2 regions of the Bifidobacterium sp. LCP19S3_E9 genome follow, and region 1 is predicted to be linked to the other one. Evidence: riboswitches for the same ligand, from Rfam matches in the RefSeq annotation. Region 1 holds a riboswitch; the other holds the start of a gene.
The links. Region 1 has a riboswitch for thiamine pyrophosphate ahead of ACTQYB_RS02990 (TenA family protein). Riboswitches for the same ligand answer to the same signal wherever they lie in the genome.
Positions count from the first base shown of each region.

Region 1 (4,584 bases):
GTCCAGCTGGAGGGCGAGCAGCGCAAACTGTATGCGGCGCTCGAGCAGCGGTTGCGCGCTTCCATCAACAGGGATACGAACTTCGATTCCGGCGCCGAGAAAATCAAGGTGCTCGCCCAGTTGACCAGGTTGCGGCAGATTTGCTGCGATCCGCGGTTGGTATACGAGAACGCCGGGAAGAAATCCGCCAAGCTTGACGCCATCGAGGAGCTGGTGGAATCCTGCCGTGATGCGGGCCGGAAGATGCTGATTTTCTCGCAGTTCACCAGTTATCTGCATTTGATCGGCAAGCGGTTGCACAAGAACGGCATCGACTATGACGTGATCACCGGCGGAACCCCGAAGAAGAAGCGGCTTGAGCTGGTCAACCAGTTCAACAAGGACGACACCCCGGTGTTCCTCATTTCGCTCAAGGCCGGCAATACGGGTCTCAACCTGACCGGTGCCTGCGTGGTTGTGCATGCCGACCCGTGGTGGAATGCCGCAGCGCAGAACCAGGCGACTGACCGTGCGCATCGCATCGGGCAGACGCAGGATGTGAACGTGTACCAGATTGTGGCGAAGGACACAATCGAGGAGCGCATCATCAACCTGCAGCGTACGAAATCCGATCTTGCGGCGAAGTTCGTTGATGACGCCTCGACGACCGGTGGCAGCGCCATCAGCCGGCTTACCAAGGACGACCTGCTCGCGCTGCTCGGGTGAGTTGCCGGGGATTGTTGCCTTGCTGCCCGGGCGAGCGCTGGTCGAATGGGTGTTACCGCGAAATCGCCCAGGTGCGCATTGCTCTGGTGGGGCGTTGCCCAGGGATTGTCTGAACGGGCGCCGGTCAGCTGGGCGCGGTTGGGCGGACACTGGCAGTCTGATGTCTTGACTGGTTGGCCGGCAGCTGCCCCAACTCCGCCTTGCGCCCCAACGAATCAAATTAGTAGCACACGATATATTAGCTTACGATATACTAGTTTGTGATATACCAAATTGCAGGTTGGGGACGCAGTGACGGGAAACGCCGCAAGGGCGATTACTTACCGCCGTGCGGGCGCGGAACGGTGTGGATTTTGCCGGTGAAGTTGGTGGATACAACCTGCCAGACCGTGACGCTTGCCATCTGCTGTGCGGTGAACGGCACGTGATCCATACCGGCCTGCTTGCTCATCAGGGCTTGCATGGCGGCGATTTTCTCATCCAGATCAGTGATCACCGTCGCGGTGCCCGTGCCGACGATCGAGCGGAAGGATGCCGACCAGTTGCAAGGTGTGCGGCCTTCATGCACCTGATGGTCGCAGTCAAGTTCAAAGGCGACTGGAAGCGCGTTGCCGGCTGCACTGATGGCGTCGATTTTTCGTCCCTCGTGCGCTGAATGCAGGAAAATCCGCAGCTCGCCGAAATCCGGCGGCAGCGGTATCCCGTCCTCCGACAGGCTGACCGGAAGGTCGTTTTCGGGGTGTGCGAATCGCTCGAGAGTGAATCGGTATCCGAAGTTCATCGGTACGATGGTCAGGCCTTCGGCGTCCTGGTAGGCGACGCGCACGACTTCGCACGCGTCGAGAATATCCTTGATTTGCTGTGGGGAGCGTACTTCGCGATCGGCTCGGCGCATCGGACGATGCACTCCGGGGGTCGTCGAGGCGTGCACATGTGGCGCGCGGCGCAAAGAGCCAGATGGCGGTAATGGCGTCTTGAGTGGGGCGGGCGCGGCATCCTGCGGTGTTGGCGTGTGTTGTTGCGGTTGAAGAGCGGAATCGGTCATGGAATCCTCACAGTATGGTGATGCGGTGGCATACGAGCGGCATTCGGTACGGGACGCGCATCCAGGCGGTTGTTACAGTGCAGTATAGAACGTAGGGCACCTCGCGACGTGATATGCCGCAATGATTGAACGCCGCAGAGCATGAGGCTGGTTCTCGTTTTCAATGGTTCTCGATGCGCTGGTATCGGATGGTGCGGCGTCCGACGGAATCCGGCGGAATAGTGAACATTGCGCGGGATGACGGCAATCGTGCTGACAGACGGGCATAGTGATGCTGACCGGGATATGCCGCAGGGGCGCACGATGGTGCATGACGGGCGAATTCCGGAACGCAGGGGCGGCTCAACTCGATGATAGGGGCGGAACTCGTGCGTGTATGTCCCGGTGCCTGAGGTAGGGTGGCTGGGCAACCTAGGGGAGCTGCGGCGGGTCCGCGGCTGAGAGTGCGCAAGGCGCAGACCCTGTGAACCTGTCCGGGCAATACCGGCGAAGGAAAGGAATGGTCATGGCGGCGTCATCTGCTCAATCGAATCATGGTTCTCGAACGGCAATCATGCCGAACATTGCTCAAACCAGTCAATCCGGCAAGTCCGGCGCATCTGCGGAATCCACTGAAACAAGGGAACCGGCAGCCAAGCACGTTCCGCTCGCTCCGGCGAGCAACAGCGGTGATTACGCGTTTCTCGGGGCGACCCCCGGCAGTGTGGCGGACCGGTTCTATCTGGCTGCGGCCGAAGACTGGAATGCGGCGATCAATTCGCGTTTCGTCAATGAACTGCTTGACGATACGCTGCCTGACAGCGTGCTGATCAGCTATCTGATTCAGGATTTCACGTTCTTCACGCAGCCGACGCTGGAACGACTGACCGCGCAGGCGCCGACGCAGGAAATCCGCGACATGCTCAACCGGCAGGCCGAGTTCTTCGCAAATCAGGAGAAACCATATTTCCTGCGGTTCTTGGAAGAGTATGGGGTGGATGAGCGCCAGCAGGCGAGCGTGCCGCAAACCCCGGCGAACCGTGAGTATTGCGCGTATCTTGACCGGATTGCCGCGACCGGCAGTTTCGCCCAGCTCTTGTGCCTGATGTGTGCGATGGAATGGCTGTATCTGGCGTGGGCCAAGCGCACGGTGGATGCGGGCGTTGTACAGCAGGTGCCGGCGCATCGCGGTTGGGTGGAATTGCACGAGGGTGAGCTGTTCCGCTGCTGGGTGGGCAATCTCATCGAGCTTGTGAACCGGTACGCGAGCGTCGACGGCCCGGAAGCCGCCGTATTCCCCGAGGTCGCCCGACTCGAACGCGCGTTCTTCGAGGATTCGTATGCGTATGGGGTGGGGGAGTGACGTTTCGCTTGCCGTGTGGAGACGCATGTTGAGTGTTTCGGGACTTGCGAGATAGCGAACAACTGGGCGTACCATCTGACAACGCTGTTCCAAGGCCGGTATCTTGTGTATCTGAGGTATCGCAAACGTGCATCTCGGCTATCTGTAGTACCTGCCGGGACATATCTTCATTATGAGGGTTCATCGTTGCCTGAATCGTAAGTATGGACTGTGGAATTCCAACAGTTCCAAAATAAAACTGTAAATGCCTATGCCGTTATGCTATGAGCATAGTACATAGCATAACGGCTTCTCTTTCGTTGAGCTAGCAAGGAGGGTGAATATGTCTTTATCCATACAAGAGCGATTAAAAGACCTACGTGTGGAGCGTGGCTTGACGCTGGGGCAGCTTGCGGAGCAGACCGGGCTTTCCAAGTCTGCGCTGGGCAGTTACGAAACGGAAGACTTCAAGGACATCAGCCACTATGCCCTTATCCGGCTGGCGAAGTTTTACGGTGTGACCGCTGATTATCTGCTGGGGCTGTCTGAAATGAAAAATCACCCAAACGCCGATCTTGCAGACCTGCGTTTGAGTGATGAAATGATTGACCTGCTGAAAAGCGGGAGGATAGACAATACCCTGCTGTGTGAGCTGGCGGCGCACCCGGATTTCCCCCGGCTGATGGCTGACCTTGAAATCTATGTGAACGGAACGGCACTGAAACAGGCGCAGGGTGCAAACGCCATAGTGGACACGATGAGCGCAACTGTTATAAAAAAGCATAATCCTGGCATGAGTGATACGCAGTTAAGACAGCTTATCACCGCCCATATTGATGAGGACGAGTTTTGCCGCTATGTGATACAACGGGACATAAACGGGATTGCCCTTGCTCTGCGGGAAACACACAAGGACGATTTTTTCAGCGTCCCAGAGGATAACCCGCTAAAAGAAATGCTGGAAACTGCTGGTGAAATCGTCAGCCAGGACAGCGACACGGAACAAGCGTACTTGGCGTTTATCTGCAAACGGCTCAAGCTGAATTTTAGGAAGCTGTCAGTAGAAGAACGGAAGTGGCTGAAAAAGATTGCGGAAAAATCCGACTTGCTGAAGAATCCAAAACCGCAGAGAGGACGAAGATAAAAAATGCCTGAACGGCGGTTCTGGTTTTTCAGAACCACCATCCAGGCATTTTGTTTAGTAATAGAAAAAGGTGCAGTTGATTATTGCGTATTGTCAATCTCTCTCAAACCGGGTAGTAAAAATACGGCAAGCGCAACGATGATAATGCCAATTCCGCAAATGACAAACCATTTCTCAACTCCCAGCCGCTCCGCCAGAGGCCCGGAAATGACAAGGCCAAACGGCATGGCGAGGGAAGCGGCGCTTGTCAGTAGAGAAAAAACTCTCCCCAGATATTCTGGTTTGACCGTTTCTTGAAAAATCGCATTTTGCACACCGTAAAATGGAGCGGAAATTCCCATAACAGTACAGCACACAACAAAGACAAGA
Region 1 covers NZ_JBQKEV010000004.1:34,201-38,784, forward strand. Annotated here, with positions in the region: gene ACTQYB_RS02980 (DEAD/DEAH box helicase) at 1-705, shown strand, start outside; gene ACTQYB_RS02985 (pyridoxamine 5'-phosphate oxidase family protein) at 1,022-1,600, opposite strand; TPP riboswitch at 2,154-2,262, shown strand; gene ACTQYB_RS02990 (TenA family protein) at 2,304-3,092, shown strand; gene ACTQYB_RS02995 (helix-turn-helix domain-containing protein) at 3,415-4,215, shown strand; gene ACTQYB_RS03000 (MFS transporter) at 4,296-4,584, opposite strand, start outside.

Region 2 (4,584 bases), on a different contig from region 1:
TGCTACGGTTTCGAGCGAATACTCCGCCTGCGCTTCCGGCCACAGCGTGTCCTACCATCTGCTGTCCGGCGACATCATGGTGTGCAGTTATGCGGAGAACGGCACCATCACATACGTGAAGGAGATCGTCACCCAGCAATCGATTCTCACGTTGCGTTTCGATTATGCGCAGTCCGCTCAGGAGAAAGGGGCGGCGGTGATCGACGAGGTGTTCCCGACCTTCGTCTCGACGCGCTGACGCATGCACACGTGACTATGATTCGGGCCCGGTCCCTGATGAGGGGACCGGGCCCGAATGCGATCATCACACGTGCTGTGCGACGTATGCACCGCACAGCACGGCAATCCTTAGTCGCGGCTGCCGAACAGACGCAGCAGATACAGGAACATATTCACGAAATCAAGATACAGATTCAACGCGCATACGATTGACAGGCTCTTGATTGCTTCAGGCTGTCCGGCATACTGCGCGAACAGGACACGGGTTTTCTGCGCATCGTACATGGTCAGCCCGGCGAAGATGAGCACGCCGATCGCGGAAATCACCATGATTCCGGTCGAACCCGGAGCGACGAGCATGATGAAGAATTCGCCGACAATCAAAGTGATGAGCGCTGCCAGAAGAATGGGACCGGCTTTCAACAGACTGGAACGCATGGTCAGCGACAGCATGGTCAGCACGAAGAAGAACCCGGTGCACAGCGCAAGAACCGTTCCAATCGAGCCAATGTCGTAAATCATGAAAATCGAGCTCAACGTGAAGCCCATCAACGCGGCATACAGGTAGAACAGCACGCGTGCGGCCCCCGCCTTGAGATTCATCGCACGATTGCCAATGGCGATGGCCATGACAATCTGCACGAGCATCAGACCAATCCATCCTAGACTGCCGGTGGCCGCCAGGAAGCTGTTGAGCAGTCCAAAGGTCTGGGTGAGCACCGCCACCACGGCTGTTACCGCGAGACCGGCAGTCATTTCGGCGTAGGCACGGATCATTGAGGTCCGTTCCGCATGTTCGGTGACTGACGCGACCTGGGCGGGAATGGCCGAAGCTGGGGCTGCATATCCTGCGCTCGCGCCGGCGCCGGCAGGGGACTGATAGTAGACGGCCTGTGGCTGCGCGGTCGGCTGGCCATACTGCGGCTGCCCCTGTCCGTCGGCCTGGTATTGGATGTGTTGAGGTGAAGGATTCTGGGGCTGCTGATCGTAGGTCATGATTGCTCCTTTCTTGCGATTATTCTATGGTCTTTTGCTGGGAATCATCTGGAGAAAATCGTCTGATCAGATGTTCCGGATCAATCTGGGCGAGAATCGTGCCGAGGAAAATCATGGCACAGCCCACATATCCGCGTCCCGACATCGTCTCATGCAAAATCAGCGCTCCGCCGACAGCTGAGAAGAACGATTCCAACGACATAATCATCGACGCCTGCGAAGGCGGGACAACCCGTTGCCCAACCACCTGGAGCGTATACGCGACGCCCACCGACATGATGCCCGCGTACGCGAGCGCGCCCGCACAGGCCAACGCACCTTGCCAATCCACCTGGTGCAACACCAATGTCGACACCCAGCTGAGCAGCGATACCACCAGATACTGGCCAAGCGACAATGCAATCGGATTGAGCCTGCCGCCCACCCGATCAATGACGAGAATATGCGTGGCATACAACACCGCGCTCGCCAGCAGCACCAGATCGCCCACACTGATGGTGCGGATGGAGTCGGTGACGCACAGCAGATAGAACCCGACTATCGACACAATAATCGCCAGTACGGTGAGCATGTGGATCCGCCGATGCAGGAACAGGAAACCTAGCACAGGAACCAGCACGATATACAAGGCGGTCACGAATCCGGAATGCCCGGCGGACATGCTCAATTGGACCCCGTATTGCTGCGAGGTGGCGCCGGCCCACAAAATCAGCCCGCACACCGCAGACCATACCGCAAGTGTGCCGCGGCTGGCGTTCGGGGACTGCCGCGTTGCCGCGCGCCCCGCCTGAATCCTTGACATCACGACAAGCACGGGCACCAGCGACACAGCGCCCAAGGTGAATCGGATCGCATTGAAGAACATCGGGGAAACCGATTGCATGCCCTGCACTTGGCTGACGAAGGCGAATCCCCAGATCAGGGATGTCAGCAGCAACAACGAGCTGCCGACGATACGGTGCCGTTTCTCATTCTCTTGCATGATTCCAGCATATCCGAACCGAGCGGACGTGTGCAGGGCGGCATTGACCGTGGGGTCGGCTATGGTGGATTGCCGGTGACACGGGGTGCCGACAGGCTGAGAACACACCCGTTGAACCTGATCTAGTCAGCACTAGCGAAGGGATGTCCGGCATGAGTGAGCCACAATACCAGCAATCAAATGAAACCCCACATGCCAGCGGTGCCATGGCGGTGCTCGCGCAATTGGAGGCCGCGGGGGAGTGTGCAGCAGACGCGCCATCCCGGCTGAGAGTCCTGTCCATCGAAGGCTCAGACCCGATCGGCGGCGCCGGAACTATGGCGGACATGAAAGCGTTCACCGCACAAGGAGTGTTCGGGTATGCGGCCATGACCAGCGTCCTCGCACAGAACACTCAGGGCGTGACCAGCATCGTGAACATGGAGCCGGACTTCCTTGTCACACAGCTCAATGCGGTCAGCGACGACGCAATCATCGACTCGATGAAAATCGGTATGCTCGGTACCCCCGAACTCGTCGAAGCGGTCAAAGGGTGGCTGACCGCATTGGAGCAGCATTACTGTGACGAGGGCATCGCCAAACCGGTAGTCGTCCTCGACCCGGTCATGTACGCGAAATCCGGTGACGCCCTGCTCACCCCGCAAGCCGAACAGGTCCTGCGCAACATCATCCCCATGGCCGACATCATCACGCCGAATGTGCCGGAACTCGCCGCACTCGCCGACGCCGACCAGCCGGCCGCGGATATCGACACGCTGGAATCCATGGCACACGAGGTATGCAAGCGCTATGGCGTCGCCGTATACGCCAAAGGCGGTGCGCTCGCGCTCGCCGGTGGCGCGTCAAGCACTGACATCCTCGCCGAACCGTCCGACGGGCAGGGCGAGGTGCGCACCACGCGTATCGAAGGCCGTGCGGTGCGCACCCACAACGTCCACGGTACGGGGGACACCCTGTCGAGCACGCTCGCCGCGCTGCGCCCGCAATGCGACACGTGGGAGCAGGCGGCTCGCCGCGCGAAGACATGGATGAACGGGGCGATTGCCGCCGCCGACCGGCTGCATGTCGGCAAAGGGCATGGTCCTGTCGATTTCACGTGGAGGCATGCGCCAACCGGTATGCGGTTCAGCGCCGACTATTGGAACCGCGTGCGGCCGATCCGCGAGCGGATTCACGGCATGCGCTTCATCACCAGCATGGTGGACGCCACGCTGTCATTGGAGGACTTCGCGTTCTACCTGCATCAGGACGATATCTATCTGACGGATTACACATCGCTGCTCGCCCTTGCCTCCTCGCGCGCCGACCGGCTGGACGAGCGGGTGTTCTTCGCGCAGGCGGCGTCCGGTGGCGTGGATTCTGAAGTGATGTTCCACCACGACTGGTTCGTCAAGCACGGATTCGACCCGTCGCCGGTTTCCCGTTCCGAAGTGACGGCAGCCTATATCGGACACGAGCATCGGGTCGCTGACAGCGGTTCGTATGCGCGGCTCGCCGCCGTGGTCATGCCGTGTTTCTGGCTGTACGCCGCGATGGGCAAGGAAATGCGCGAGCAGGTGCGCAACAAGCATATTGATGTCGACACGCATCCCTTCGGCGAGTGGATCCGCATGTACTCCGACCCGGAATTCACCGAGAGCACGCTGCGCGAGGTGCAGATCTGCGACCGGCTGGCCGCCGAAGCATCGATTGACGAATATGAGCATATGATGCATGCGGCGCTCGTTTCGTCGGAGCATGAATTCCGCTTCTTTGAACAAGGACTGACCAGACCTGCGCTGGGATTCTAGGATATTTGGGGTCTCAAGGCCTTGAGGCCCAGGGGTCCGGCGCCCCCACGATGGTATTGACATTCTGCGCCGGGAAAGAACATCTGGTGCGCCTTGTCGGCAAGCGGGGTGCACCAGATGTTTCGGGATTCTGCGCAAGACGCGAGAGGTCAGGCCTGCGGAGCCTCCTCAACACGTGGGGCTCCGGTGATATCGCGGTGAATGCCCTGCATTTGCGCTTCGATGTTCTGCAGACTACGCGCGCAATCGAGCAGGGTTTGCGAATGTTCGGCGAGTTTGGCGTCGGGCAGATCGGATTTATAACGCAACTGGTGTTCAAGGCTCGCCCAGTAATCCATCGCGATGGTGCGGAACTGCACTTCGACCGGCGTGTAATGTGCCCCGGAGGACAGGAATACCGGCACGGCGTAAATCACGTGGAGACTGCGATAGCCATTCTGCTTGGGGTTCTTGATGTAATCCTTGACGCGCAGCACCTGGATATCCGATTGCGCCGACAGGTAGTTCGAAACCGAGTACACGTCATCGCGGTAGTTGCAAATCACGCGGATACCGGCGACATCGAACAGGTTGTCTTTGATTGACCGGGTGTTGATT
Region 2 covers NZ_JBQKEV010000001.1:84,188-88,771, reverse strand. Annotated here, with positions in the region: gene ACTQYB_RS00355 (hypothetical protein) at 1-238, shown strand, start outside; gene ACTQYB_RS00350 (Bax inhibitor-1/YccA family protein) at 349-1,215, opposite strand; gene ACTQYB_RS00345 (DMT family transporter) at 1,235-2,197, opposite strand; TPP riboswitch at 2,269-2,358, shown strand; gene thiD (bifunctional hydroxymethylpyrimidine kinase/phosphomethylpyrimidine kinase) at 2,350-3,987, shown strand; gene ACTQYB_RS00335 (GTP pyrophosphokinase) at 4,137-4,584, opposite strand, start outside.
Region 2: another riboswitch for thiamine pyrophosphate. It lies ahead of thiD (bifunctional hydroxymethylpyrimidine kinase/phosphomethylpyrimidine kinase); the one in region 1 lies ahead of ACTQYB_RS02990 (TenA family protein).